Regions from separate parts of the Rhizobium sp. SVR5-9E genome, predicted to be linked through region 2. Evidence: predicted binding sites of a transcription regulator. Region 2 holds the regulator's gene; each other region holds the start of a gene.
The links. The regulator PhoB, encoded in region 2, activates phosphate uptake and scavenging genes when phosphate is short. The targets are predictions, from matches to a motif close to TGTCATNNANCTGTCAT.

Region 1 (10,086 bases), on a different contig from region 2:
AGGAACGTGCGGGGTATCATTGCCGACCTCGAGTAGTCGCTCTTGGCCGGGGCGTCGGAAGCCTCTAAGCTCCGAGCCGTAGTCGATTTCCTGGAAAGGCCGCCTTTCTTATGTTCCTGTTTTCCGTTGCAGCCATCTGGGCCGTTGCCGCCATGACGCCGGGTCCGAATTTCTTCATCGTCGTCAGAACGGCGCTGGAGGGGTCTCGGAGTGCGGCGGTAGCCGTTATTGCGGGCGTCATCCTCGGCACCTTCTGCTGGGGACTGGCCGGCTGGCTCGGCATCAGCGCATTGTTCGCGGCCGCGCCCTTTGCCTATCTCTTCCTGAAGATTGCCGGTGGCGCCTATCTGCTTTGGCTCGGCGCAAAGCTCCTCTGGAAGACGTATACGAATGCAGGTTCCTCCGGTGAGCCAGCCACGCGTCCGGCAATCGGCACGAAGCAGGCCTTCTATTCCGGCTTCGTCACCAATCTTGCGAACCCGAAATCGGCCTTCTTCGTCGCCAGTCTCTTTGCGGCAACGCTGCCTGCCGAGCACTCCTGGCTGCACGGTGCCCTGTCGGTCGCGACCATGGTTGTCGTCTCCTCGCTGTGGTACGCCTTCGTGTTCACGATCCTGCGCAACCCCGCGGTCGCCGGAGCCTATGCGCGGGGCCGCCGCGGTATCGATGCCATGGCCGGTGTCATCTTCATGGGCTTCGGCATGAAGCTTCTGACGTCCGCCCGGTAGGAGAACTCATGCCGCACAAGATTGTCTTTGATATCGAGGCTGTCGAACCCGAAGTGGGAGCGCCCGCTGCCGACCGCATCATTGCCGGCGATCCGCAATTCCGCACCTGGAACCTGGAGGAGGCCGAAGGCGGCCTCTATGCCGGCATCTGGGAAGCGACGCCCGGCAAATGGCGCATCGCCTACGACGAGTGGGAATATTTCTGCATTCTCTCCGGCCACTCCATCGTTACCGAGGATGGCGGCGAGCCCGTCCATCTCAAGGCGGGCGACCGGATGATCCTGAGACCGGGCTTCAAGGGAACCTGGGAAGTCGTTGAAACGACTCGCAAGGATTATGTGATCCGCATCTGACTAACGAAGCAGCAAGCTGAGCAGCGGTGCCGCGAGAACGTTCACCAGTCCGACCAGCACCATGACGAGACCGGCGATCGTGCCTTCCTCGGCGCCGATCTGCTGCGCCTTGGCAACGCCTGCGCCGTGCGCTCCCATGCCGAGCAGTGCGCCGCGCGAGAGCGCCGATCTCAGCGGCAGGACACGCAGCAGGGTCTCGCCGAGGGCTGCGCCGAGGACGCCGGTGATGATGACGAAGACGGCGGTCAGGTCCGGCACACCGCCGATGTCGGCCGAAACCGTCATGGCGAAGGGCGTGCTGACCGAGCGCGCCAGTAGGCTGAGCCGCAGGTTGCCCTCGAGGCTGAGGAGGCTCGCAAGCGCCCAGGCGGAGCCCACCGCGACGCCGCTGCCGACGGTGACACCGAGCGCGAGCGCCGGCCAGTAACGCCGGATCGTCGCCCGCTGTTCGTAGATCGGGACGGCGAAGGCAACGGTCGCAGGGCCGAGCAGCATCACCAGCCAGTGGGTGGAGCGGATGTAGTCGGCATAGGTTTCGCGCATCACGACGGCAAGGATGATGAGGAGGGCGGGTGCGAAGACAAGTGGCGACAGCCACAGACGCGGCCAGCGCCGATAAGCCGCCTTGGCGAAAAAGTAGAGCGCAATGGTGATCGCGGACCAGAAGGCGGCGAGCAGCAGCGAAGGGGCGGCCTCAGAGATCATCGGGGCCTCCGCGGGCCGCCGTCAGCTGCAGGACAAGCTCCACGGCAAGCGCCGTCGTACCCATGACGACGAGCGTTCCCGTTACGATGACGGCAAGGACCTTCAGGCCGAGGAGTCCGAGGAACTCGCGATGGTCGAGCACGGCAAGCACGGCCGGAATGAAGAACAGCAGCATTTCCGCCATGAACCACTGCGCGCCCCGGCGCATGGCGGCGGGTTTGATCCATCCGGCGGCAAGCAGCGCAAGCACAAGAAACAGTCCGATGACGCTGCCGGGAACCGGTATGCCCGAGATGTGGGCGAATGCTTCCCCGGTTAACCAGAAGGTCATGATCAGGCCGATCTGGAGGAGGCGGCCCTCCCGTAGACGGGTAATGGAGGCGGTTCGAACAAGGGACATGGCTGCGTTCTCTAAAAACTGCACCATGCATATAAAGCCGGCCGATCCATGAGAAAAATGAATTGATTGAATACAAATAAGTCCATATTGGAATGGACGTGGAATTGCGGACGCTGAGGATATTTGTCGAGGTGGTGCGCCAGGGAGGCTTCTCCCAGGCGGCAAGGACGGTCTTCCTGACTCAATCGGCCGTCAGCAAGGCGGTGAAGCAGCTGGAGGACGAGCTCGGCGTTCTTCTGCTCGACAGGATCGGCCATCGCTCCAGCCTGACGGCGGCAGGCGACATCGTCTACCGGCGCGCACTCCAAATGCTTGCGGAGCAGAGCGACCTGGTTTCCGAATTGGCGGAGCTGCGTGGCCTGAGACGGGGGAGGCTGCGGCTCGGACTTCCGCCGATTGGCAGCGACGCGCTGTTCGCGCCTCTCTTTGCGGTCTACAGGAAACGCTATCCGGGCATCGAGATCCAGCTCGCCGAGCACGGAAGCAAGCGGCTGGAGGAACTCGTGCGCAGCGGCGAGGTCGATCTCGGAGTATCGCTTCTCCCGGTGCCCGACGAGTTCGAATGGCAGGATGTCCGCAACGATCCGATGGACGTGCTCCTTCCCGTCGACCACCCGCTGGCTGACGCCGGCGAAATCGAACTGGCGGCGCTGAAGGACATGCCCTTCATCCTGTTCGACACTGGCTTTGCGCTGAACCCGATGATTCTGGATGCCTGCCGCATGGCGGGCTCCCCGCCGGCGATCGCTGCCCGCTCCAGCCAGATTACCTTCATCGTCGAGCTGGTGGCCTCCGGCCTCGGTATTGGTTTCCTGCCGCGCTTCATCGCCGAGAAGCGGGTGCACGGCCGCGTGCGCCACGTCGCCGTCACCGCGCCGGCGATGGCCTGGCACATGGCCTGGATATGGCGGCGCGGCTCCTACATGTCCGACGCTGCGCGCACCTGGCTGGAGCTGGCTGCCGCGCGGAGCGGTCCTGACGCCTGAGCGCCGCGGTCTCTTCCCGGCACCTTCGCCCCCTTTCGGTATGGCAAAACCAAGGCAGTCCCACATTAAAGTTTTGTAATGTTTCCAATCGTTTGTCGCTAAGCCTTTGATTTCTCGACCTAAGGGTAGGTCGGCTCGCCGAACCGTCGTGCCGCTGTCATCGAACCGTCATCAAACTGTAATGTAGAGCGCCTAGCCCGCCTATTATGGCGGGAATTTCGGCGCTCCAGACAAGTGGATAGCCCCTCCATGGAGCGCTCTCGCCGTTGTTTTGTGCTATTCAGGAAGAGATTAAATGCTCACCAAGAAACTTCTTTCTGCCTGCCTCGGTGCGGGCCTGGCTGCCGTTTTCGCAGTCTCCGCTTCCGCCGCCGACATCACCGGCGCCGGCTCTACTTTCGTTTATCCGGTCCTGTCCAAGTGGTCGGCTGACTACAACAAGCAGACCGGCGACAAGCTGAACTATCAGTCGATCGGTTCGGGTGGCGGTATCGCCCAGATCAAGGCTGCGACCGTCGATTTCGGCGCCTCCGACGCGCCGCTGAAGCCTGAAGACCTGACGGCCGGTGGCTTCGGCCAGTTCCCGCTCGTCGTTGGCGGCATCGTTCCGGTCATCAACGTCAAGGGCATCAAGACCGGCCAGCTGAAGCTGACGGGCAAGGTTCTCGCCGACATCTATCTCGGCAACGTCACCAAGTGGAACGACAAGGCCATCGCCGACCTCAACCCCGGCCTGAAGCTGCCCGATTCGCAGATCGCCGTCGTCCACCGTTCGGACGGCTCGGGCACCTCGTTCAACTGGACGAACTTCCTCTCCAAGGTCAACCCGGATTGGAAGTCCAAGGTCGGTGAAGGCACCGCCGTCAACTGGCCGGTCGGCATCGGCGGCAAGGGCAACGAAGGCGTCGCTGCTTACGTGACCCGCGTCAAGGACTCGATCGGCTACGTCGAATACGCCTACGCCCTGCAGAACAAGCTGCCCTACGCTCTGCTTCAGAACGCCGCCGGCCAGTACCCGAAGCCGAATGCTGAAAGCTTCTCGGCTGCTGCTGCCAGCGCCGAATGGGCCAAGGCTCAGGACTTCTACCTGATCATGACCAACGCTCCAGGCGAAAAGGCCTGGCCGGTAACGGCAACCACCTGGGCGATCATGTACAAGGAGCCGAAGGACGCCGCTCGCTCCAAGGCTGCCTTCGCCTTCTTCAAGTGGGCGCTTGAAAACGGCCAGAAGGAAGCTTCTTCGCTCGACTACGTGCCGCTGCCGGCGACCCTGGTCAAGCAAATCGAAGACTACTGGACTGCCTCCTTCAAGGGCTGAGCCGACCATTATCGGGGCGGGAGCGTGGCTCTCGCCCCATTGCCTTTGAAGCCCCCTCAAAAGCAAGTCGAGTGTTAATATGAGCGAAGCATTGGCATCGCTGCCCGCGGCAAACGTGGGCGCGAAGCGGCGTGACGGCCGGACCGGCGACCGCATTTTCTCATGGATCGTGATGGGCTGCGGCCTGTTCGTTCTCGCGGCCCTGCTGGCAGCCGCGATCTCCATGGCATGGGGCGGGCTTCCTGCCTTCCGCACCTTCGGTTTCGGTTTCATCACCGGCACGGAATGGGATCCTGTCGCGCAGCACTTCGCCGGTCTCGTGCCGATTTACGGCACCCTGGTCACTTCGGCGCTCGCGATGATCATCGGCGTTCCGATCAGTCTCGGCATTGCCGTCTTCGTCACGGAAGTCGCACCGCGCTGGTTGCGAGGCCCGATCGGCGGCGCAATCGAGCTGCTGGCCGGCATCCCCAGCATCATCTACGGCATGTGGGGGCTCTTCACCTTCGCGCCTTTCATGTCGGATTACATCCAGCCGGCATTGATCGACTGGCTCGGCCCGTTGCCGGTCATTGGCCTGCTCTTTTCCGGAGCGCCGATGGGCATCGGCATGCTGACCTCCGGCATTGTGCTGGCGATCATGATCATCCCCTACATTTCTTCGGTCATGCGCGACGTCTTCCTCGTCGTCCCGGCGCAACTCAAGGAATCGGCTTATGCCCTGGGCTCGACCCGGTGGGAGGTCGTGCGCGATATCGTCATTCCGCATACGCGCACAGCCGTCGTTGGCGGTATTTTTCTCGGCCTCGGCCGGGCACTCGGCGAGACCATGGCCGTCACCTTCGTGCTCGGCAACACGCACAATATCGCTATCTCGCTGATGGAGCCCGGCAACTCGATCGCCGCCGCGATCGCCAACGAATTCACGGAAGCCGATACCGACATCTACCTGTCGTCGCTGATCGCGCTCGGTTTCATCCTTTTCGTCGTCACCTTCATTGTCCTTGCCATGGCAAAGCTGATGCTGCTGCGCATTGCGAAACAGAAGGGGGAATGAGCATGGCCGTTTCCAGCTCGCTTTATCGCTACCGGCAAGCAAAGAGCGCAATCGCGTTGACGCTTGCGACACTTGCGACGCTCATCGGCCTCGTATTTCTCGTCTGGATCTTGTGGACGACGCTCCTCAATGGCTTGGAGGCGCTGAGCCCGAAGCTCATCACTGAAATGACGCCGCCGCCGGGCGAAGACGGCGGCCTCGCCAATGCCTTCATGGGCAGCTTGATGATCGTCCTGCTCGCTGTCGTCATTGGCACGCCGATCGGTATTCTGGCCGGCACCTATCTCGCGGAATACAGCCGCGGCAAGAAGATCGGCGACCTCATCCGCTTCGTGAACGATATCCTGCTTTCCGCACCGTCGATCATCATCGGTCTCTTCGTTTATGAGGTCGTCGTGCGTCAGACGGGGCATTTTTCGGGCTATGCCGGCGGCATCGCGCTCGCTTTCATCTTCCTGCCCGTCGTCGTCCGCACCACGGACGAGATGCTGCGGCTGGTGCCGGACGTCATGCGCGAGGCAGCGCTTTCGCTCGGCATCCCGCGCTGGAAGGTGACGGTCAACGTGCTCTATCGCGCTGCCGCCGCAGGCATCCTGACCGGTGTGCTGCTCGCCGTTGCTCGCATTTCCGGCGAAACGGCGCCGCTCCTTTTCACCGCGCTGAACAATCAGTACTGGAGCACGGACATGTCCGAGCCGATGGCGAACATTCCTGTCGTCATCTTCCAATACGCCATGAGCCCTTATGACGAATGGCATGCGCTCGCCTGGGCCGGTGCCTTTGTCATGACGGCGGTCGTCCTTGTTCTGAGCGTGGTCTCACGCACCGTTCTGAATCGCAAAGGTGGCAAATGAAGATGCAGTCATCCCAATCCTTCGACGCCCGCCGGGCAACAAATCCGCTGGCAACCGACAAGCTCGCGCTGGAAAGCGTCAACTTCTTCTACGGCGATACGCATGCGATCCGCGATGTGAGCCTCAACTTTCCGGAGCGGCAGGTCTCGGCTCTGATCGGTCCGTCCGGCTGCGGCAAGTCCACGCTGCTGCGTATCCTGAACCGCATCTACATGCTCTATCCGAAGATGCGCGCCACCGGTTCGGTCAAGCTCGACGGACACAACATCCTCGAACCGGGCTTCTCGATGAATGAGCTGCGCGCCCGCGTCGGCATGGTGTTCCAGAAGCCCGTGCCGTTCCCGATGTCGATCTATGACAACATCGCCTACGGCATCCGTCACCACGAGCGCATCTCCAAGGCGGAGATGGACGTGCGCGTCGAACAGGCGCTGCGGCAGGCTGCCCTGTGGGAAGAAGTGAAGGACAAGCTGAAGGGAAGCGGCCTTGGCCTTTCCGGGGGCCAGCAGCAGCGTCTCTGCATCGCCCGTGCCGTTGCCCTTCGGCCGGAAGTCCTGCTCCTCGACGAACCCACCTCGGCACTCGACCCGATCTCGACGGCGAAGGTCGAGGAACTGGTTGCGCAGCTGAAGACCGATTTCACCATCGTCATCGTCACCCACAACATGCAACAGGCGAGCCGCATCTCCGATAACACTGCCTTCATGTATCTCGGTGAGCTCGTGGAGTACGGTCCTACGTCGCAGATATTCCAGGCCCCAAAGAACAAGCGCACCGAAGACTACATCACCGGCCGCTACGGTTGAGGAAAGGCTGTCGAAGGGTAGTTAACGCAAGATTTCTCTGGAGGATTCTTGCGTCTCTACCATCCAGGCGAGCTAATTCTGGAGTAGTACGGCGTTGAGGGCAGGAAAATGGTTCTTGCCGATTATATTATATTTAGCTAATTTAAGGTGGGTCGCTTTTCTAACATTTAGACAGCCGTCGCCGGCGCGATCGTCGCGCCGGACGTCTTTCGTGCGCGTTTTTCATGCATTTCACAAACGCATTTCGGGAGGGGCACATGCCGGTTCGAAAGCGAGCATGCAGGGGACGCCGCCGGATAGCTACGAAGTGGCTTGCCGGTCTTCTGATTGCCAATGCGAGTTGTTTTCCCGCCCGGGCAGGCGACCTCGTGGATCTGCAATTGGTGATCGCTGCCGACGTATCGACATCGATGGATGCGCAGGAAAAAGCGCTGCAGCAGCAGGGCTTCGCCAATGCCTTCCGCCGCCCGGAAATCATCGAGGCGATCACAGGAGGCAGGAATGGCCGGATCGCGGTCACCTATGTCGAGTGGGGCGGAGACGGGCAAAGGAGGGTCGTCGTGCCTTGGACGATCATCGCCAATGAGGCGGACGCCTGGCTATTCTCGCTGAAGCTTGAAGCGAACTCGCCGGCGAAGATACGCCAGGGCACCTCCATCAGCGGCATACTCTCCTACGCCGATTATCTGATCCGCTTCAGCGGTTACGACGCGACACGCTCGCTCATCAACATCTCCGGCGATGGGGTGAATAACAAGGGACTCGAAGTCGAACCCGTGCGCGCCGGCGTGCTCGCGAACGGCATCACCATAAATGCGTTGCCCATTGTGTATGACGCAATGCAGGGCGGAGAGGAGGAGGCCATCGCACCGGAGGACCTGATTGCCTATTTCAGGCGTGAGGTGATCGGTGGGCCGGGCGCTTTTGCAGAGGCGGTCGCGGCGCCGGAGCAATATTCGGCGGCGATCTACCGCAAGCTTTTGCGCGAAATCTCCAACTCCAGTGAAATCGCAGCGGTCGCGGACTAGCCCGCGATAGACGTCACCAGGCAAGGTCAAGCCGGTCGAGTCCATGGAAGTGGTAGACGTCCTTCACCGTCGGTGGCTTAGCCATCCTGAGGCCCGGCAGCCGCTCGAAAAGGATCGGCAGCACGACATTGAGTTCGAGCCTTGCCAGCGGTGCGCCGATACAGAAATGGATGCCGGCGCCGAATGAAAGGTTCGCTGCCTCGTTCCGATCCGGCTTGAAGGCCAGCGGATCACTGAATTTCGACGGGTCAAGATTGGCGGCAGCGAGGATCATGCTCACCTTGTCGCCGCGCTTGAATGAAATGCCGTCGATTTCGGCTGGCTCCAAAGCCCAGCGCTGAAAGATATGAACCGGCGCGCAGATGCGAAGTGTTTCCTCGACGGTACGCTCCGTCGTCGCTTCATCCTTGAACAGTTCGGCAGGATCATAGCCGCTGTCCAGGATGACGCGGACCGAGTTGCCGATTTGGTGAACGGTCGCCTCATGCCCGGCATTGAGCAGCACGATCGTGGTCGAGACGAGCTCGTCCTCTGTCAGGTACTGGCCCTTGTGCTCCGTGTGGATCATGTGCGTCAGCAGATCATCGCGCGGTTCGGCACGGCGTTCGGCGATCACCGTTTTCACATAATCGGAAAATTCCTTGGCCGCCCGCTCGGCGCCATCCTCATCCTCGCGCGTGCGGCCGAACAGGTACATGCGGATATAGGCGTGTGACCAGGCGAGAAGCTGCGGCCCCGTCTCTTCCGGGATGCCGATCATGCGGGCGATCATCGTAACCGGGATGATGTCGGCGAAGGCGGAAAGCAGCTCGACCTCGCCCTTGTCCTTGAAGCCGTCGATGAGCTTGTTTGCGAGCTCCGCAAGCTCCGGCTTCATTTTCTCGACATGGCGCGAGACGAAGGCGCGGTTCACGAGTGTGCGAAGCCGCGTGTGCTCCGGCGGCTCAAGTTCGAGCAGCGAGTAGCGCTCCGCGAGATCGAAGTTGGAGAGATGCTGCTCAGACTCGGGAAGGCCGAGTTCGTCGCGTGTCGCAATATGCAGGATCTGGCGACCGAAGCGGCGGTCGCGCAGCAATCCGTTCACATGGTCGTAGCCGGTGAAGAACCACTGCTTTTGCTGTTCCCAGTAGAAGGTCGGGCAATGGCTGTGAAGTGCCGCATAGACCGCGTTCGGATTGCCATAGAAAGCCGGATCGCTGCTGTCGAGCGAGACGCGGCGCGTGACGGGATCGATCGAGAGGAACGGCGCTATCATCATCCTGCGAGGCTTAGCGGATTTGCCTGGCCCCGGAAAGATGGATCAGAAAACCAGAAATCAGCTGGCCCGGGCGAACGCACCTATCCGCCGAAGCGCGTCTACCTGGTCATCCACCGTCGGCACCAATTCGCCGGCATTCTTGTCCGTTTCAGCCGAAGGAGGGGCGGCAGCTTCCTCGGCGCCGAAAACGACGCTGCAATTGCGGCCGGCAGCCTTCGCCGCATAAAGCGCGCGATCGGCGGCGGAGATCAGCCTGTCCATGTTGGCGTCGGCGGCGGAACTGATGGCAATGCCGATGCTGACGGTGGCTGGCACGATCGCCTCGGGGGTCGTAATCGGCAAACGGCAGAATTCGGCACGGATGGACTCGGCAAGCGCCTCGGCTTCCGTTTGGTCCGAAACCATTGCGAAGGCCGCGAATTCTTCGCCGCCCATGCGGCCGAAGACCTTGTTCGGCACGAACTGGCGCGCTGTTCTGGCGAAAGCGGAAAGGACGGCATCGCCTGCCTGATGACCGAAGCGGTCGTTGATGCGTTTGAAGTGATCGAGGTCGAAGAGCAGCACGGCAATCTGGCGCTCCGCGGCAAGGGCCC
Region 2 (10,086 bases):
CGTCTACGACACGTCGGAGGCGGCAGAAGCGCGCTTCAAGGGCGAGACCGAGGGCTTTATCTATGCCCGCTACGGGAGCCCGACTAACGACATGTTCGAGAAGCGCATGTGCGCGCTGGAAGGCGCGGAAGATGCCCGCGCCACGGCCTCCGGCATGGCTGCCGTCACCGCCGCAATCCTCTGCCAGCTGAAGGCCGGCGATCATATCGTAGCTGCCCGTGCGCTCTTCGGCTCCTGCCGCTGGGTCGTTGAGACGCTGGCGCCGAAATACGGCATCGAATGCACGCTGGTGGATGGCCGCCATCTCGAGAACTGGGAAAAGGCGATCACCAAGAAGACCAAGGTCTTCTTCCTGGAAAGCCCGACCAACCCGACGCTCGAAATCGTCGATATCGCCGGCGTTGCAAAGCTCGCAAACCAGATCGGCGCGAAAGTGGTCGTGGACAACGTCTTCGCGACGCCGCTCTTCCAGAAGCCGCTGGAGCTCGGCGCGCATATCGTCGTCTATTCGGCCACCAAACATATCGACGGTCAGGGCCGTTGCCTCGGCGGCGTCGTCCTTTCCGATAAGGAGTGGATCAACGAGAACCTGCACGACTACTTCCGCCACACCGGCCCGGCAATGTCGCCGTTCAACGCCTGGACGCTGCTGAAGGGCATCGAGACCCTGCCGCTGCGCGTTGCACAGCAGACGAAGAATGCGTCGAAGATCGCCGATTTCCTGGCGGAGCAGAAGCAGGTGGCGCGCGTCATCTATCCGGGCCGCAAGGACCATCCGCAAGCCGATATCATCGCCAAGCAGATGTCTGGCGGCTCGACGCTGGTGTGCTTCGAGCTGAAGGGCGGCAAGGAGGCGGCTTTCGCCCTGCAGAATGCGCTCGACGTCGTGACGATCTCCAACAATCTCGGCGATACGCGCAGCCTGATCACGCACCCGGCGACGACCACACACAAGAACCTTTCGGAGGAGGCCCGCGCCGAGCTCGGCATTTCGGCCGGCACCGTGCGCCTGTCGGCAGGCATCGAAGATACGGACGACCTGATCGAAGATTTCGCTCAGGCTCTTTCCAAGGTTAAATCCTGACCTGCCTTGGGGACGGCCGGGCCTTGCCGGTCCGGCCGGATGCCTTACCTAGGACATCCACGAAGCCACGCTCCGGTGCGGGAGCGCACTCTGAACAACAGGATTAGTGCCCGAAAGAGATGCAATCATCGTGCTTTGAGCATGATCCCAATCATTTCGTGACGGGTCGAGCCCGTGTATAAGATACCGGTAACATATCCTGGCTATGGTGTAAGGCATGTATCGCGCCAACACACGAGATATAGAAGTCGTCGTCGAACCCTTTTATCTGGAGGAGCAATCCGACCCGGACGACGATCGCTATGTGTGGGGTTACCGGATCGTAATCAGCAACAATTCGGACCTGACCGTCAGACTCATCAACCGTTACTGGAACATCACCGACCAAAACGGCGTGGTGGATGAGGTGACCGGTCCAGGCGTCGTCGGTGAGCAACCCCGGCTGGAACCTGGCGACACCTACGAATACTCGTCCGGCTGTCCACTGGATACGCCATCGGGCCTTATGTTCGGGCACTACCAGATGGAAACCGACGCAGGCGAGTTTTTCGACGTAGAAATACCCGCCTTCTCGCTGGATTCTCCCGGTCTGCTCAGGGTACTGAACTGATCACTCGGCAGCCGTTGCGACTTCTTCAACCTCAAAACGATAGGTCTTGGAGCAGAATTCGCAGGTGACGGCAATCTCGCCGTTTTCCTGGCTGGCATCGATCTCGTCCGCCGAGAAACCCTTCAGCACATTCTTGATCTTGTCGCGCGAACAGCTGCACCGGTCGAAGACTTCCCGGGCGCCGAAAACGCGCACGCCACGCTCGTGGAAGAGACGATAGAGCAGCCGTTCCGTACCGACATGCGGGTCGGTCAGTTCATCGGCGTCGATAGTATCGACCAGCGAACGGGCTTCAGTCCAGGCGTCGTCTTCCCTGTGAGTGTGAGCGCCGTCGTCTCCGTCGCCGCCGTGGAGGTCGGCGTGACGCATCCGCTCAGGTGCTTCCGGCAGGAACTGCGCCACGAGCCCCCCTGCCCGCCAGCGATGGCGCGGCATGCCCGCCTCGTCGCGATCGAACAGTTCGGCAGCAGCCAGACGGACACGCGTCGGGATCTGTTCCGACTGACGGAAATAGGTGCCGGCGATATCCTCCAGCGAGGTACCGTTGAGCGGCACGATGCCCTGATACGGCTGGGTGAATTTGCCCTGATCGATCGTGAAGGCGAGCACGCCTTTACCGAGCAACTGTTCCGGCTCGGTCTCGCCTGCGGCGACTGCCTTTTCGAGCAAAGCCTGATCGAAGCGAGCATAGGCGCGAACATCCTCCGGCGTCGAGAAGTCGGCGACGAGGAGATCGACCGGGCCATCGCCCTTCGTCTGCACCGTGAATTTGCCCTCAAACTTAAGGGACGTGCCGAGGAGCACCGTCAGCGCGATGACTTCGGCCAGAAGCCGGGCGACGGGAGCGGGATATTCGTGGCGCTCAAGGATCGCATCCAGCATGGGGCCGAGTTGCACGGCGCGGCCGCGCACGTCGAGGCCCTCTACCTGAAACGGAACAACGTGATCATCGCCGGCGAAGTCGAAATCGCCGAGAGCGCTTGCAGTATCGGACATGGTCTTACTCCTAGTCGTCAGAGCGGCAGACTAGAAAGCCTTTCCGCTCGCGCAGCCACGAGGCCATGAGGCCAAGCACAGCGCGTAGTATGGTTCAGATCGCGCCCAGGCACCATGCAAGAATCGACTTCTGCGCATGAAGGCGGTTTTCCGCTTCATCGAAGACGACGGATTGCGGACCGTCGATCACCTCGTTCGTCACTTCCTCACCGCGATGGGCGGGCAGGCAATGCATGAACAATGCATCCTTGCCGGCCTTCGCCATCAAAGCCTGATTGACCTGATAAGGCTGGAAGACGTTGTGACCACGGGCCCGATGTTCCTGATTCATGGAAACCCAGGTATCGGTCACCACGCAATCGGCTCCCTCGACCGCGCGGTCGGCGTCATGACCGAGCACGATCTGGGCACCCTCGTTGCGGGCCCAGTTTAGATAGTGATCCTTTGGCTCGGAACCAAGAGGCACGGCCATGTTCATCCGGTAGCCGAAGCGGGCGGCACCTTCGACCAAGGAATGCAGGACATTGTTGCCGTCGCCGGTCCAGGCAACCGTCTTGCCCTTGATGGGGCCGCGATGCTCCTCGAATGTCATGACATCGGCCATGACCTGGCAGGGATGGGTATCGTCCGTCAGCGCATTGATGACGGGGACCGTCGCATGTTCGGCAAGCTCCAGCATGCGGCTGTGCTCCGTCGTGCGGATCATGATCGCGTCGACATAACGCGAAAGCACTTTGGCCGTATCGCCGATCGTCTCGGCGCGGCCGAGCTGCATTTCGGTGCCGGAGAGGAAAAGCGTCTCGCCGCCGAGCTGGCGCATGCCGACATCAAAGGATACGCGGGTGCGGGTGGAAGGCTTTTCGAAGATCATCGCCAGCATCTTGCCGGCAAGCGGCCTGTCGCCCTTTCCGGCCTTGAAAGCCTGCTTACGCGCGATCGCGTCGTTCATGATGACCCTGAGATCAGATGCGGTTACCGCCGAGAGATCGAGAAAGTGTTTGGGGGAAGCCATTTCGTTCTTACCTGTCTGCTCCGCAAGGAGCGTCCGTCCATTCAAGCCGTCTTCTTGGTCTTCTGCGCGCGAATGCTTTCTGCAGCACGCTCGAGGCGAGAAAGCCCTTCGCGAGCCTCCTCCGCCGTGACGACGAGTGGCGGAAGCAGGCGGATAACGTTGTCGCCCGCCGGAACCCCAAGCAGACGAGCGGCGCGAATAGCCTGCAGCAGTTCGGATGATGGAACCGCTGCCTTGACCCCAAGCAACAGGCCCTCGCCGCGCACATCCTCAATCACGTCCGGATAGCGATCCTTGAGCGAGGCAAGGCCCTGGCGGAAGACGAGCGCCACCTCACGCACGTGCTCAAGGAAGCCCTCGGCAAGAATGACGTCGAGCACTGCGCTGCCGACCGCCATCGCAAGCGGATTGCCGCCGTAGGTGGAGCCGTGGGTGCCGACCTTCATGCCGGAGGCTGCCTCCGCCGTCGCAAGGCAGGCGCCAAGCGGGAAGCCGCCGCCGATACCCTTTGCGACCGCCATGATGTCCGGTGTGACGCCGGACCATTCGTAGGCAAACAGCTTGCCCGTACGGCCGACACCGGTCTGAACCTCGTCCAGGATCAGCAGCAGGCCCTTCTCGTCGCAAATCTGGCGCAGCGCCCTCATGAACTCGTTGGTCGCCGGGCGGATGCCGCCTTCGCCCTGTACCGGCTCGATGAGGATGCCGGCGGTCGCGTCCGTGATGGCGGCTCGGACTGCCTCGATATCGCCAAAGGGAACCTGGTCGAAGCCCGGCGACTTCGGGCCAAAACCCTCCAGATACTTCTCCTGGCCGCCAGCAGCGATCGTCGCCAGCGTGCGGCCATGGAAGGCACCTTCAAAGGTAATGATATGGAAGCGCTCGGGATGGCCCTTGGAATACTGATATCGGCGCGCCGTTTTGATCGCGCATTCGAGCGCCTCTGCCCCTGAATTGGTGAAGAACACCTTATCGGCGAAAGTGACGTCCGTCAGCCGCTTTGCAAGCGCTTCCTGCCCGGGAATTTCATAGATGTTCGATAGGTGCCAGACCTTGTCGGCCTGCGCCTTCAAAGCCTGGACGACGTGCGGATTGCTGTGGCCGACCGACGTCACGGCAACGCCTGCCCCAAAGTCCAGATAACGTTCGCCGCTTTCGGTTATCAGCCAGACGCCCTCACCTCGCTCGAACCGCAGAGGGGCACGAGAATAGGTGTCATATAGCGGCGCGGCTTCAGCCATGGCGCGGTCTCCTGTCGAGGTTGGGGCAACCGGACTCCGGCTAAAAACCGGGTCCAAAAAATTAAAAATGCCGCCTTTCGGCGGCGAGTGACACTATTTACTTTTCGCACTGCAATGTCAACAAACTGCGAGTTTACCGCGTGCTGCAACATAAAGCCAAAGGAACTTATTTTATTAACAGCTAATGTTGCAGAAATGACTCGCACGGCCAGCAAGTTGGGGAAAACTTGAAATTCGATTCATCCGGATTCCCGCGACTCTTGTCACGGAGTCAGCCTCACACTAGGTTAAAACTCAATTACTAGACTGCATGCGGCGGAACTAGTCACCAAAATTAGTCAAGCGTTTCCTGCTTCGGACACATCCGAGGCAATGGTGAGGGATTCTGCCTTCACAACGCTAATCGGAGACAGGGCATGAACTGGACAGACGAGCGTGTCGAAAAACTCAAGAAGCTTTGGTCCGAAGGGCTGAGCGCGAGCCAGATCGCCGCACAGCTCGGCGGCGTGAGCAGAAACGCAGTCATCGGCAAGGTCCACAGGCTTAGCCTTCCCGGCCGCGCCAAAGCCGGCGGCACTGCGACGACGGTGCGCGCGCCGAAGCGCAATACCTCGGCTCCCCGCGCGCCGAACTATGCCTCGCGGATTGCAACCCGCACGGTCACGCGCCAGTTGGGCGCGACGATGCTCAAGGAAGAGATCGAAGTCGACCTGATGGCGGAAATGGAATATCGTCCGGCCGCGAACGTGGTCGTACCGATTTCCCGCCGTCTTGGCCTGACCGAGCTTACTGAACGCACCTGCAAGTGGCCGGTCGGCGATCCGCTGAAGGATGATTTCCATTTCTGCGGCTGCGAAAGCAACGACTCTTCTCCCTATTGCAGCTACCATCAACGCCTGGCTTATCAGCCGGTCAACGAGCGCCGCCGGGCAGCCGCCCGCGCAAACTAAGCCGGATAAGAGACAAAAAATAACGGGCCTCGCGGCCCGTTTTTTATTTCCTCATGGGAGCGGCAATCAGGCTTCCATCGAATATCCAGCGCCGCGGACCGTGCGGATGACATCCTGCATGTTGGAGAAGTTCAGCGCCTTGCGCAGGCGACCGACATGGACATCGACCGTGCGCTCGTCGACGTAGATGTCGTGGCCCCAGACGCCGTCCAGAAGCTGGGAGCGCGAGAAAACGCGGCCGGGCGACGACATCAGGAACTCCAACAGGCGGAATTCGGTCGGGCCGAGCCGGACTTCGCGGCTCTTGCGATGAACACGATGGGTCTCGCGGTCGAGCTCTATGTCACCGCATTTCAGGACCGTGGAGAGGACCTCGGGCTTGGCGCGGCGCAGCATCGCCTTGACGCGGGCAACGAGTTCAGGTGTCGAGAACGGCTTGACGACATAGTCGTCAGCTCCGGTCGAAAGACCGCGCACGCGCTCGCTCTCCTCGCCGCGGGCTGTCAGCATGATGATCGGCAGACGCTCGGTCTCCGGCCGCATCCGAAGGCGGCGGCAGAGCTCTATGCCGGACACGCCCGGCAGCATCCAATCCAGGATCAGAATGTCCGGCGTCCGTTCCTGAAGGCGTATCTCGGCCTCGTCACCACGCAGGATGGTATCAACTTCAAAACCTTCGGCTTCAAGATTATAGCGAAGGAGCACGCTGAGTGCCTCTTCGTCTTCAACGACTGCAACTCTCGGGATCATTCGATTACTGTCTCCTGGGGGCCGGATTCGGAGGTTATTCCGTTACCGCGCCGACGGTGTTGGCGGTATCGTCCTTCGGACGCTCGCCTTCCGGCTGGGCACCGGTCGCCATGTAATAAATGGTTTCGGCAATATTGGTGGCGTGGTCACCGATGCGTTCGATATTCTTCGCGCAGAAGAGAAGATGCGTGCAACTGGTGATGTTGCGCGGATCCTCCATCATGTATGTCAAAAGCTCGCGAAACAGCGAAGTGTACATCGCATCGATTTCTTCATCGCGCTCGCGGATCGACTTGGCCTTGTCGGCCGCTCGGCTCGTGTAGACGTCGAGCACTTCCTTGAGCTGGACGAGCGCCAGTTCGGAAAGGTGCTCCAGGCCGCGCGCGAGCTTTCGCGGAACGCCGGCGCTCTGAACGGCGATGACACGCTTGGCAGTGTTCTTGCCGAGATCGCCGACGCGCTCGAGATCAGCCGCGATGCGAATCGAGCCCATGATTTCGCGAAGGTCGGAAGCCATCGGCTGCCGGCGTGCAATCGTGACCACCGCCTTTTCGCCGATCTCGCGCTCGGCATGGTCGAGGATCACGTCGTCCGAGATGACCTTCTGCGCCAAGGCGGTATCGCTATTCACCAGCGCTCGGACAGCGTCCGATACCATCTGTTCGGCAAGTCCGCCCATCTCCGAGATGCGGCGGGACAGGAATTTGAGATCGTCGTCGTACGCAGAAAAAATATGTGTCGATGCCATGGGGAACGTCCTTGATTGTCTCTACATTTCTGACGCCAAAGATCAGCCGAAGCGGCCCATGATGTAGTCCTGGGTGCGCTGATCGTCCGGATTGGTGAACATCTTGTCGGTATCATTCTCCTCGACGAGATTGCCGAGGTGAAACATAGCGGTTCGCTGCGAAACACGGGCAGCCTGCTGCATGGAGTGCGTCACGATGACGATCGTGAAATTCTCGCGCAGCTCATGGATCAGCTCTTCGACCTTCGCGGTGGCGATCGGATCGAGCGCCGAGCACGGCTCGTCCATCAGAATGACTTCGGGGCTGACGGCAACGGCGCGGGCAATGCAGAGGCGCTGCTGCTGGCCGCCGGACAGCCCGGTGCCGGTTTCGTGCAGGCGATCCTTGACTTCGTTCCAAAGGCCGGCGCGCTGCAGGCTGTGTTCAACGATCTGGTCCAGATCGGCCTTCGACTTCGCAAGACCATGGATGCGCGGACCGTAGGCGACGTTCTCATAGATCGACTTCGGGAAAGGGTTCGGCTTCTGGAAGACCATGCCGACGCGAGCACGAAGTTCGACGACGTCGATATCCGGATCGTAGATATCGTCGCCGTCGAGAGTGATTTTGCCGGTAACGCGGCAGTTGTCGATCGTATCATTCATACGGTTGAGACTGCGCAAGAAGGTGGACTTCCCGCAGCCGGACGGGCCGATGAGTGCGGTAACGGTGTTTTCGCGGATGTTCAGCTTCACGTCGAAAAGCGCACGCTTGTCGCCATAGTAAACCGAGACGTCCTGGCCGATCATCTTGTACGGGATCGTATTCATTCGTTTGTCCAGAGCCTTCTCAACTGCTGCTTCGGTTAACATGTTCATGAATATGTACTCCGTTTACCAGCGACGCTCAAAGCGACGGCGCAAGAGAATGGCTCCAAAGTTCATGACAATCAGGAACAGGAGCAAGACGATGATGGCACCAGAGGTGCGTTCGACGAAGGCGCGTTCTGCTTCGTTGGCCCACATATAGACCTGCACCGGCAGCGCCGTGGACGGATCGAGCGGGGTGGCCGGCGCACTTGCAACGAAGGCGACCATGCCGATCAGGAGAAGCGGCGCCGTTTCGCCAAGCGCGTGCGCCAGGCCGATGATCGTGCCGGTCAGGATGCCGGGCATCGCCAGCGGCAGGACGTGGTGGAACACCATCTGCATCTTCGAGGCGCCGAGGCCAAGAGCAGCCGCGCGGATCGACGGCGGCACGGCGCGCAGCGCGGCACGGGTGGCGATGATGATCGTCGGCAAGGTCATCAGCGACAGCACCAGGCCGCCAACCAGCGAAGCCGAACGCGGCAGGCCGGCGAAATTGATGAAGACGGAGAGGCCGAGCAGCCCATAAACGATCGACGGCACGGCCGCGAGGTTATTGATGTTCACCTCGATCAGATCCGTCACCTTGTTCTTGGTGGCGAATTCCTCAAGGTAGATCGAGGCGGCAACGCCGATCGGCAGCGAAAGAACCAGAACGATCAACATCAGGTAGAGCGAGCCGACCAGAGCCACGCCGAGGCCGGCAGCTTCCGGGCGGCTGGAATTGCCGTTGGTGAAAAGGCCGGTATTGAACTTCTTGAAAAGCGCACCGCTTGCCTTCAGTTCGTTCATCCAGCCGACTTGCTTGTCGTTCACCTTGCGGTTTTTCTCATCAACAGAGAGATCGATCTGCCCCTTGTTGGCGCTATCGACATTGGCATCAGCCAGAACCGTGACGTTGACGGTCTTGCCAATGAGCGACGGATCGGCGACGACCGTGTCGCGCAGTTGGATCGGCGCGCCCTTGGAAAGCATGGCCGTCGCGTCACGGACGTCCGGACGGCTGGAAGGGTTGAGCTTCAGCTGCTTGACAATCGCATCGCGCAGCAGCGCCCCGTAGTTTGCCGCGATCAGCACTGACGGATCGGTAGCGCGCTTGTTGCTCGGATCGATGGTCTTCTCGGTAAATTCGACCGGCAGCGTGATCGCCGTCTGCTGGAAGGCCGTGTAGCCGTTGCGAACAACCGTCGACAGCAGGATCGCCAGGAAAATCAGACCGAAGGAGATCGCGGCAATACCATAGGCCCTAAAACGGCGCTCCGCGGCATAGCGGCGCTTGATGCCTATATCGCGGCGCTCGGGTGCTTTCGAAATTGTGCCCGCAGCAGGGGAAAGAACATTCGTCATTCGTACTGCTCCCGGTATTTGCGCACGATGTAGAGGGCGTAGATGTTCAGGCAAAGCGTGATGAAGAAGAGCGTGATGCCAAGCGCGAAGGCGACCAGCGTTTGCGGCGAGGTGAATTCAAGATCGCCCGTCAACTGATTAACGATCTTGACGGTGACCGTGGTCATCGGCTCGAAGGGATTGATCTGCATGCGCGCGGCGACACCTGCCGCCAGCACGACGATCATGGTCTCGCCGATGGCCCGCGAGGCCGTCATCAGCAGTGCGCCAACAATCCCCGGAAGGGCTGCCGGAAGCACGACCTTCTTGATCGTTTCGGAGTGTGTGGCGCCAAGTCCGAGCGAGCCATCACGCAGCGCACGCGGTACGGCGGTGATGATGTCATCCGAAAGCGAGGAAACGTAGGGGATCAGCATGATACCCATGACGATGCCGGCGGTCAGAACGCTTTGCGCCTGAATGAAATTGGCATAGTCGCCGGTCAAAAGCCCGTTCACCTGCG
Region 3 (10,086 bases), on a different contig from region 2:
GATTCCCGGAAGGTCATTCATGAAATTGTAGACCGGCTCAAGTTCGCCATAGGCCGCGTCATGCAAAACCTTGTCGAGCCTCCCTTCGGCCTCACCGGCGAACATCGAAATGCCCATCTCGCGGCAGGCGTCAAGCTCGACCGCCTTGCCATCAAGCATGGAAAGGCAGCCGGAGACGTGAAAGCCGCCCATCGAAACAGGAATGCCTGCCGCGCGAAACGGGCGGGCGATGTCGAGGGCTCGCGGATACTGGTTCGACTGAACGCCGACCAGTGCGACCATGCCGAAATTGCCGTGCTTCTTCAGCAACGCAAGCAGCTCGGGAATATTCACGCGGGTATTGGTTTCGTCGATCACCTTGATGTCGATGGCGACGTCCGGGCCGAGCACTTCGCGTTCCGCGCAGTCTGCGGCAATACCAAAAAGAGCCGCCAGCGAGTTCGAGGGAATCATCGCCCGCCACCAGCGGATCACGTAGCCGTCGTCGTCATAGTGCGACGGCTTGAGGAGAATGAGCTGAAAACGGCGGCCGCTGGTCGCTACAGGTGATCGCAAAGTCTGAGTCTCTCTCTCTGAAATCGAAGGCACTAAATGAGAACCATCGCCTTGCCGGCGCGGGCATGCAAGCGGACTGTTATGATCGGCAGGGTAGTCCGGCAAAAAGCAATGCTGATCACGATACTATTAAATATGTCACCGGCGCGTTCTCTTACAAGGAGATCCGCCGGTGAAAGCCATACAAACAGACGTAAAGCAAAAAAAGGCCGGAAGATACCGGCCTCTTTCTGAATTCTCTATTCAAGCCCGTTCGCGGCGCTGGCCGCCGCCGTTGCGGGGGCCTTTTCGGCGCATGCCGCCGCTGCCGTCCTGGCGCTCGCCGCCGCCATGGGCCTGCGCGCCGCGATCTTCGCCGTGCTTGTGTGCCGGGCGGCCGTGGGCCTGGCGGGCACTGCCGGGATGATGACGATTATTCTCGCCACTGCCGCGGTTCCCGTGAGGATGCGTGCGCTGTGGCTTGTTGGCCGGGCGGAAATCCGAGGTCGTGGCCAGATCGTTGTCCGGACCGACGGCAGGCGTGGGCTCGCCACGGCGCTGGCCGCGGAAGTCCTCATTGCGGGCGGTCTGGCGCTCCGGACGGGGGCGACGCTCGCGACGTTCCTCGTTGTTGGCGCGCACTTCGCCGCCTTCGCCTTCGCGGCGCGGACGACGTTCCGGACGGCCGCCGGAGCGGTTCTGTTCACCACGGCCTTCGCCGCCACGACCCTCACCACCACGACCCTGGCCGCGGTTGCCGCCATTGCCGTTGCCATTGCCGCGGCGAGGCGCCGCGTTCATGTTGGCCGGTGCTTCACCGCTGGCAACGGTGATGTTGATGCTCATCAGGCGCTCGATGTCGCGCAGCAAACGCGACTCGTCGGGCGCGCAGAAGGCGATCGCGATGCCGTCGCGGCCGGCACGGGCCGTACGGCCGATGCGGTGGACATAGGCTTCGGCAACTTCAGGCAGGTCGTAGTTGTAGACGTGGCTGACAGCCGGGATGTCGATGCCGCGGGCGGCAACGTCGGTGGCGATCAGCGTCTTGATATCGCCGTCACGGAAGGCCTTGAGGGCACGCTCGCGCTGCCCCTGGCTCTTGTTGCCGTGGATGGAGGCAACGGAATAGCCTACGTGCTCGAGGTGCTTCATCAGCTTCTCCGCACCATGCTTGGTGCGCAGGAACACGATGGCGCGGCCATCCGGGTTTTCGGTGAGCGACTTCTTCAGGAGATCCGTCTTGTCGTTCTTGCCGTTGACGAAATGGACGTACTGCTCGACCTTGTCGGCAGCCTTGCCCGGGGGCGTGACTTCGACCGTAACCGGGTTCGTCAGGTACTCGCCGGCGAGATCGGCGATCGACTTCGGCATGGTGGCCGAGAACAGCATGGTCTGGCGCTTCTTCGGCACCATCTTGGCGATCTTGCGCAGGTCGTGCACGAAGCCGAGATCGAGCATCTGGTCGGCTTCGTCGAGAACGAGGTAGCGCACGGCAGTCAGGCCGATGGCACGACGGTTGACGAGATCGAGCAGGCGACCGGGCGTCGCAACGAGGATGTCGGTGCCCTTTTCAAGCTGCAGCTGCTGCTTGTTGATCGACACGCCGCCGACGACAACGTTGATGCGCAGGTGCGACTTGCGCAGGAAGTTCTTCAGGTTCGTGGCGATCTGGTTCACCAGTTCGCGGGTCGGGGCGAGGATCAGCGTGCGCGTGGTGCGATTGTCCGGACGCCGTTCTTCAGGGATGAGCTTTTCGATGAGCGGCAGGCCGAAGGCGGCCGTCTTGCCGGTGCCGGTCTGGGCGAGGCCGATCAGGTCACGGCCTTCGAGGAGAAGCGGGATCGCCTTTTCTTGGATGGGAGTCGGCGTTTCGATGCCGAGCTGGAAAAGTGTGGCGACGATCGGCTTGGAAACACCAAGCGATTCAAAATTGGTCAAGTCATAACCTTTTTAGGGCGCGCCAAAACAATATCGCCGGATCGCAGAGTGCGGCCCGGTGTCATTCTGGCGTCAAGCACCCCGCGTGAAGTGGGAACTTGTCTTGTTGGAAAAAGCTTTCCAGCGCTTCTGCCGCGTCTTGGGATGCGGCCTGTATGAAATGCGCTTTTGTCCTTCTTCCTGCATCCTATTTGCTGGCAGGGGCACGCTCACGCGGCGGCCGGAAGGTGAAAGCTATGCCGCATTTGGGCTAGTTTGCGTTGAAAGTCAAGCCGACACGCGAGAGAAAGGTGTAGCGGGCGCCGCCTCAATGAGCAGCGGCGCGACGCAGATAGGCTCCTCAGTAGCGAGGGCAGACCCGAACGTTGACCCACACGTCCGACCGATGATCGTAGCGGCGCTCCACACCGCAATAGCCGTAATTGCGGTAATAGCCCCCATAAGGTCGATAGTAGGAGCGATAGTAAGGACGATGATAAGGCCGGTAGTAATAGGGCCGATAATAGGAGTTGTAGTAGGGCCGGTAGTATGGCCGATTGTACGCATACGGCCGGTAATAATAAGGACGGTAGTAGCCTCCATAGCCGCCGTAAACTCCGTAACCGCCATAGCCGCCGTAAACTGGGTAGCCGCCGTAGGCTGGATAATATCCGGGGCGCACCGCCGTCGAGAGCAGGATGCCGCCAACGGCGCCGGCGGCGACACCGCCCCAGAAGTCATCCGAGACGGCGTGTGCAGGCGTTGCTGTTGTGAGTGAGCTGGCAGTCAGGGTCAATGCAATCAGGCCCGTCGCCATTTTATGAAGAACGGACATGGTCGTTTCCTTTCATCGACGACGCTTGTTCTTTGAGCGACGGTAGAATCCGCTTCAATCACGGCAAGTTGATGGAAAAAAGCGGTGCCGCAAATCAAATCTTCTCGACTATACTTGCGTTTCGTTTTCGGCGGTATCGCCGTCGCGAAACGCCCCAAGAGCGAATGTCTCCGCAGGCCCACCGCTGAGTTTCCGGTGCTTCCGAGCGTTGAAAATCGTGCGGGATCAATGCGATGGCGCCTTGATGCTTCCGTTCAGATTCAACCTTAAGTCGGTCGTCTTGCTCGGCCGTCGGCTTCGACCCTTATGGTTAAAGCATTGTTAAGCGGCCTGGGATTATGGTGTCCTGATGAATTTTCAGTCTTTTGCGGGAGTGCGTGCTTTTTGATGTCTGCGGGAAACCTTCTGGAGCTGGCATGCAGCCGGATCGCAGATCTGGAAATCCCGGCCTATGTCAAGAACAGCGAACTTCGGTACGTTGCCGTCAACGAAGCCTACGCGCGTTTCTTCGGCGGGGAGATTTCGGATTTCATCGGCCACCGCACACGCGAAATTCTCGACCGTCCTGAAGAAGAGGAGCGTGAAGACAAGGAGCGCCGCGCACTCGTCTTCGGAACCGAAGAAAACGCCATCTGTTTCGATGCTGCGGAAACTGTGCATGCGCGCATCCAGATCGAAAGCTTCATGCCGTCGGAAGAAAGGGCTTATGTGCTCGGTATCTTCGCGGACAACGGCCGCCGGTTGGAGCAGCGCGAGGACGAGCTTCAGCCTCTGCTCGATCGCGCCAAGTCCGAATTCCTTGCCCATATGAGCCACGAACTCCGCGGGCCCGCGAACGAGGTGCTCGGCATGGCCGGGCTTTTGGCAAAGACCGATCTCGAGCCGCAGCAGAGAGCCTTTGTCGATAGCATCGTCAAATCCGGCAACGCGCTTTTGAAGACCATCAATGACATTCCCGATGTTTCGAAGATGGACGCCGATCCCGAGCCGCTACCCATCGATGTGCGGGGGGCGCGTGTACTCGTGATCGACGGCAACGAGGTGAATCACCAGATACTCCGCGAGCAGTTGGCGTTCTGGGGGTTCGACGGGGCGGCGGCCGAAGATGGCAGAACCGGAGTTGCGATCCTCGAAGCGGCGGGCGACATGGGTGTCAATGTCGATGCCGTCATACTCGACCATCACATGCCGAACGGCGCGGAGATTGCCCGCATCCTGATGGCCGATGCCCGTTTCGAGAGCTTGCCCATCATCTTTTTGACCTCGATGGACAGCTCCGGCACGGAGAACGAATTCGCGGGCCTCAACGGCCATGCGCATCATATGAAACCGGTGCCGGCCAATATTCTTCGCAGTACGATCATCGAGGTCGTGCGCGCAAGCCGCGTGAAGCGAGGACCGGCCGCTGACATCGTCGGCAAGCCGGCGTACCTCGATTCGAGTGCTCAGGAACCAGAGTTCATCGATGTACTCGTCGCCGAGGACAACGAGGTGAACCAGATCGTCTTCACGCAGATACTGCAGGGCACCGGCCTCAGCTTCATGGTGGTCAATAGCGGTCAGGAAGCGGTCAATGCATGGCAGACGCATTTGCCGCGCATCATTATGATGGACCTGACGATGCCGGTCATGAGCGCCTACGATGCGACGCGCGCGATCCGCGAGCGTGAGCGCGGGCAGGGGCACCGCGTACCGATCATCGGGGTAACGGCCCACGCGCTGGAAGCCGACCGCGAACTCTGCCTTGCCGCCGGGATGGACGACTATATGTCCAAGCCGATTAGTCCCGAACTGCTGGAAGAGAAAATTCAGCTCTGGCTCGGCATGAGCGCTGAGCGTCCCGGCCTTAAGGCTTGATGCCGCAGAGCATCTCCCGCTTGCCGGCATAGCCCTTGCGCCGCTCGACTGCAAAGCCGGCAGCGATCAGATTGCGCCGGACAAAACCTGCCGCGGCATAGGTCGCGAAGCTGCCGCCGGGAACTGTCCTTTCAAAGACGAGACGCATCAGATCCTCAGACCACATGTCGCCGTTTCGCGATGGCGCGAAGCCGTCGAGATACCAGGCGTCGAAGCCGGGTTCGGCCGCCGCAACGCCTTCGAGTGCCGGGCCGCAGACGACGTTCAGCCTCGTCTGGCCGTCCAATGCCAGCGTCACGGTGCCTTGTGGTTCGCCCGGCCACATTTTTGTCAGCGCCTGCCGCTCGGCGTCGATTTCCGGCCAGCGCGACAGCGCGCGATCGATATCCTCAGCGCGCATCGGGTAGAGCTCGAAAGACATGAAGACGAGATGCTGACCGTCTGTGCGGTGTGCTTTCCATTGCCGCCATGTCTCGACGAAGTTCAGCCCGGTCCCGAACCCCAGTTCTCCAATCAGGAATTTGTCTTTTCCGGCCCAGCGTTCCGGCAGGCCGTTGCCTGCCAGAAAGACGTGGCCGCATTCGAGCCGCCCATCCGTCTGGCAATAAAAATGGTCGCCAACGGCAGCCGAATAGGGCATATCGCCGTCGCGCCATTCGAGCGGCAGGCTCGTGCTGCCACTCTGATCGGGATCAATCTCTGTCATGCATAAAGCCGATAGTGCGGCCTTCTCCTCTGGTCAATCGTCTGTCAGCCTGCTGATTGCGGGCGGCGGCATCATGGGGCTGTGGGCGGCGGTTTACGCCGAGCGCCTTGGCATCGATACCCTGCTCGCCGATGCAGGCGAACTGGGGCAGGGTGCCAGCGGCGGGCTGCTCGGCGCCCTGATGCCGCATATGCCGGACAAATGGAATGCCAAGAAACAGTTCCAGTTCGATGCGCTGGTTTCGCTCGAAGCCGAGATCGCCGCGATAGAAGCCGCGACCGGTCTTTCCGCTGGTTATCACCGTTCCGGCCGCGTCATTCCGCTGCCGAAGCCGCATCTGCGCAAGATCGCGCTTCGCCATTCCGCCGACGCCGAAACGCATTGGCATCAAGGCGGTCGCTGCTTCCATTGGCATGTCGGGGATGCTGCGCCAGTCGCTGGCTGGATCGATCCGGCCGCAGGAGAGAGCGGCTTCGTTCACGATACGCTCGCTGCCCGCGTTGCGCCCCGCGCGCTGGTTGCCGCGCTTGCCGCGTTTCTCCGGCAGGCAAAACATATACATATCGTCGAGAACGCGGCCGTCGGAGCCCTCGAACCGGAACGCGGCACTGCCGAGGTCGGCGGAAAGCCGGTACGCTTCGGCCGCTGCATCATCGCGGCGGGGCACCAGTCATTTCCTTTGCTGCAGCAGTTCACGCCGGGCTTGGGCAAGCCGCTCGGCCAGCCGGTCAAGGGGCAGGCGGCGATGCTGAAGGCCGATATCGATCCGGCCTTCCCGACCATCTTCCGCGATGGGCTTTACATCGTGGCGCACGAGGGCGGCCACGCCGCCATCGGCAGCACCAGCGAGAACAATTTCGACGATCCAGTCTCGACCGATGCCCAACTCGACGCGCTGATCGAAGCCGCGCGCGAAATGGCGCCCGTGCTTCGCAACGCCCCGGTGGTCGAGCGTTGGGCCGGTCTTCGCCCCAAGGCGATCGACCGTGATCCCATGGTGGGTCCGCACCCGGCGCATCCGCGGCTCATCGCGCTGACCGGCGGTTTCAAGGTCAGCTTCGGTCTCGCACACCGTCTGGCCGAAGCTGCCGTCCATATCGCTGTCGGCCGGTCTGCCGCCTTTGCACTGCCGGAAAGCTTTGCGCTTTCGAGTCACATGACGGCGAGTTCACGCTAGACGTGAATTAGAAGGTTATCTCTTTCGTTATTCTGTCATGCAAATCACCTATCTGCTTGCGCATTGAAGGCGCGGAATCGCCCGCGACGCCTTCCTGGAACGGAGGAAATTGCATGCGCTACGCCATTTGCTTTACGCCTTCGCCGAGCGATCCGCTCAGCCATGTGGCGGCGAGCTGGCTTGGCAGGAACGTGTTTTCAGGCGAAATGGTCGAGCCTCCGGCAATCCGCGGTATCGGCATCCACGAGATTGCCTTCCACACGGCCGTGCCGCGCCGTTACGGTTTCCATGGCGTGTTGAAGGCTCCATTCCATCTCGCGAGCGATGTCTCGGAAACGCAACTCATGCGCGATCTGATGCGTTTCTCCGGTAGCCTCCACCCTTTCCGGATTCCGTGTATCGAGGTCGCACGCCTCGGCAGCTACTACAGTCTGGTCCCGTCGATCCCCTGTGACCATGTCCAACATCTGGCATCGGCAGTCGTCCAGCATTTCGACCGGTTCCGTGCGCCGCTCTCCGAGGCTGACATCGAGCGGAGCGATCCGGACGGGTTGTCGGCTGCGCAGTTCGCCAACCTGCACCGCTGGGGCAATCCCTATGTGATGGACGAGTTCCGCTTCCATATGCCGGTAACCGGTCCGGTCAATTCAATCGACATGCCGCGCATCGAGCAGGCACTCCGCTCGGTCTTCGAGCCGGTTCTCGCCGAGCCGATCACTGTCTCCAACATCGCGCTGATGATCGAGGAAGGCACCGGCGGGCCGTTCCGCGTTCATTCGCTGCATCCGATGGGTAAGGTAAGCGCGCGCAAGATCGCCTGATCAGATACTGCGCTTGTGCCGTAGCGCCCCAAAGTCGGCTTCGCATTTCCGTCTCGACATTCTATCTCCGGATGCTACCGTCTCGCCTGTCTCTCAAAAGGTGATCTGATGGCATCCGATACCTATCCGCGCAATCTCGTCGGCTACGGTCGCAATATTCCCGATCCGAAATGGCCGGACGGCGCCCACCTGGCCGTGCAGTTCGTCATCAATTACGAGGAAGGCGGCGAGAGCTCGATTCTGGATGGCGATCCGGCCTCCGAGAACCTCTTGTCGGAAATCGTAGGCGCGCAGCCTTGGCCCGGCCAGCGCAACCTCAACATGGAATCGATCTATGAATACGGCTCGCGCGCCGGTTTCTGGCGGCTGTGGCGCATGTTCACCGAACTCAAGGTTCAGGCGACGGTCTACGGCGTGACGCTCGCCATGGCCCGCAACCCGGAAGCCGTCGCAGCAATGAAGGAAGCCGGCTGGGAGATCGCCAGCCACGGCTACCGTTGGCTGGAATACAAGGATTTTCCGGAAGACCTCGAGCGCAAGCACATTCTCGAAGCCGTGCGTCTCCACACCGAGATCACCGGCGAGCGGCCCTACGGCATGTACCAGGGCAAGCCTTCGGACAATACGCTGCGGCTGGTGCAGGAGGAGGGCGGCTTCCTCTATTCATCAGACTCTTATGCCGACGATCTGCCCTATTGGGTGAAGGGTGTGGACGACAAGCCGTTCCTGATCATTCCCTATACGCTGGAAACCAACGATATGCGGTTCGCCACGCCGCAAGGCTTCAACTCCGGCGACCAGTTCTTCGCCTATCTCAAGGATGCCTTCGATACCCTCTATGAAGAGGGCAAAGCCGGCAGCCCGAAAATGATGTCGGTCGGCCTGCATTGCCGCCTTGTTGGCCGCCCGGGCCGCGCCGCTTCCCTGAAGCGGTTCATCGAATATGTGCTGAAGCACGACAAGGTCTGGATTCCGCGCCGCATCGAAATTGCCGAACATTGGCACAAGCACCACAAGCAGGAAACAATCTGATGATCAAGCGGGACGAATTCGTATCACGCTTCGGCGGTGTCTTCGAACATTCGCCCTTCATCGCGGAGCGCGCCTATGACGACGGTTTCGTGAGCGATGTCTTGACCGTCGACCGGGTTCACACAGAACTCGTCGCAATCTTCCGGGCCGCGAGCCCCGAAGAGCGGCTTGGCGTGCTTCGCGCCCATCCCGATCTTGCCGGGCGTCTGGCGATCGCCGGCGACCTGACGGAGGACAGCAAGAAGGAGCAGGCAGGCGCCGGTCTCGACCGGCTGAGCGCCGAGGAGCATGCCCGTTTCACCGAACTCAACGCGGCCTATACCAAAAAATTCGGCTTTCCCTTCATCATCGCCGTGAAGGGGCTGAACAAAGACGACATTCTCGCGGCTTTCGAAACGCGCATCAACAACAGCCGCGACGAGGAATTCAAGACCGCAGCCGAGCAGGTCGAAAAAATCGCGCTCCTGCGCCTCACATCCATGCTGGAGAAATGAATGACCGAGAATAGCACGACCAGCTTGCCCCCCTTCGCTGCCGGCGCGATCAATCTTGCTTCCGCTCGGCTCGGCGCCAAGGGACTTTACGCAACGGACGAATTCTTCGCGCCGCTGGAACGTATGCTGGCCGATACGGATGCCTTCTGGGATCCCAACCTTTATGACGACAACGGCAAGTGGATGGATGGCTGGGAGAGCCGGCGCAAGCGCGTGCCTGGCCATGACTGGGCAATCATCAAGCTCGCCATGCCGGGCCGCATCTTCGGCTTCGACGTCGACACCAGCTATTTCACGGGCAACTATCCGCCGCATTGCTCGATCGAGGCCGCCTTCGTCGAGAACGGCGATCCGGGCGACGCGACGGTCTGGACCGAGATCCTGCCGCAGTCGCCGCTTGGCCCAAGCGCGCACCATTTCTTCGAAAATGCCGACAAGCAGAAGATCTGGACGCATCTGCGCCTGCACATCTACCCCGACGGCGGCGTCGCGCGCCTGCGGGTCTATGGTTCGGCCTATTTCGACTGGTCGAAGGTCGGAAGCGCGGAGGAAATCGATCTCGCCTATATCTTCAACGGCGCGAAGTCGCTCGCCTGGTCGGATGCCCACTATGGCCATCCGGACAAGATGCTCGGACCGGGCCGGGGCATCAACATGGGCGACGGCTGGGAAACCAAGCGCCGGCGTGGTCCGGGCCATGATTGGGCAATCAT

Region 1: pstS (phosphate ABC transporter substrate-binding protein PstS) is a predicted target of PhoB. The motif match lies at 3,328-3,344, and genes of this name have one in related genera.
Region 3: ACPYOJ_RS13310 (DUF1045 domain-containing protein) is a predicted target of PhoB. The motif match lies at 7,049-7,065, and genes of this name have one in related genera.

The regions. Positions count from the first base shown of each region.
Region 1 covers NZ_JBNDHS010000060.1:7,632-17,717, reverse strand. The annotation lists gene ACPYOJ_RS23305 (LysE family transporter) at 111-728, shown strand; gene ACPYOJ_RS23300 (cupin domain-containing protein) at 737-1,081, shown strand; gene ACPYOJ_RS23295 (LrgB family protein) at 1,082-1,786, opposite strand; gene ACPYOJ_RS23290 (CidA/LrgA family protein) at 1,776-2,186, opposite strand; gene ACPYOJ_RS23285 (LysR family transcriptional regulator) at 2,285-3,172, shown strand; gene pstS (phosphate ABC transporter substrate-binding protein PstS) at 3,468-4,490, shown strand; gene pstC (phosphate ABC transporter permease subunit PstC) at 4,570-5,547, shown strand; gene pstA (phosphate ABC transporter permease PstA) at 5,550-6,401, shown strand; gene pstB (phosphate ABC transporter ATP-binding protein PstB) at 6,404-7,207, shown strand; gene ACPYOJ_RS23260 (DUF1194 domain-containing protein) at 7,465-8,235, shown strand; gene ACPYOJ_RS23255 (cytochrome P450) at 8,249-9,493, opposite strand; gene ACPYOJ_RS23250 (GGDEF domain-containing protein) at 9,551-10,086, opposite strand, start outside.
Region 2 covers NZ_JBNDHS010000021.1:8,578-18,663, reverse strand. The annotation lists gene ACPYOJ_RS12580 (O-succinylhomoserine sulfhydrylase) at 1-1,084, shown strand, start outside; gene apaG (Co2+/Mg2+ efflux protein ApaG) at 1,302-1,694, shown strand; gene ACPYOJ_RS12570 (Hsp33 family molecular chaperone) at 1,695-2,690, opposite strand; gene argF (ornithine carbamoyltransferase) at 2,785-3,702, opposite strand; gene ACPYOJ_RS12560 (acetylornithine transaminase) at 3,744-4,943, opposite strand; gene ACPYOJ_RS12555 (GcrA family cell cycle regulator) at 5,360-5,893, shown strand; gene phoB (phosphate regulon transcriptional regulator PhoB) at 5,960-6,643, opposite strand; gene phoU (phosphate signaling complex protein PhoU) at 6,678-7,391, opposite strand; gene pstB (phosphate ABC transporter ATP-binding protein PstB) at 7,434-8,249, opposite strand; gene pstA (phosphate ABC transporter permease PstA) at 8,265-9,584, opposite strand; gene pstC (phosphate ABC transporter permease subunit PstC) at 9,581-10,086, opposite strand, start outside.
Region 3 covers NZ_JBNDHS010000023.1:4,793-14,878, forward strand. The annotation lists gene ACPYOJ_RS13280 (B12-binding domain-containing radical SAM protein) at 1-555, opposite strand, end outside; gene ACPYOJ_RS13285 (DEAD/DEAH box helicase) at 799-2,472, opposite strand; gene ACPYOJ_RS13290 (hypothetical protein) at 2,813-3,286, opposite strand; gene ACPYOJ_RS13295 (hybrid sensor histidine kinase/response regulator) at 3,671-5,143, shown strand; gene mnmC2 (tRNA (5-methylaminomethyl-2-thiouridine)(34)-methyltransferase MnmC2) at 5,133-5,849, opposite strand; gene ACPYOJ_RS13305 (NAD(P)/FAD-dependent oxidoreductase) at 5,848-7,026, shown strand; gene ACPYOJ_RS13310 (DUF1045 domain-containing protein) at 7,140-7,847, shown strand; gene puuE (allantoinase PuuE) at 7,956-8,879, shown strand; gene uraD (2-oxo-4-hydroxy-4-carboxy-5-ureidoimidazoline decarboxylase) at 8,879-9,373, shown strand; gene alc (allantoicase) at 9,374-10,086, shown strand, end outside.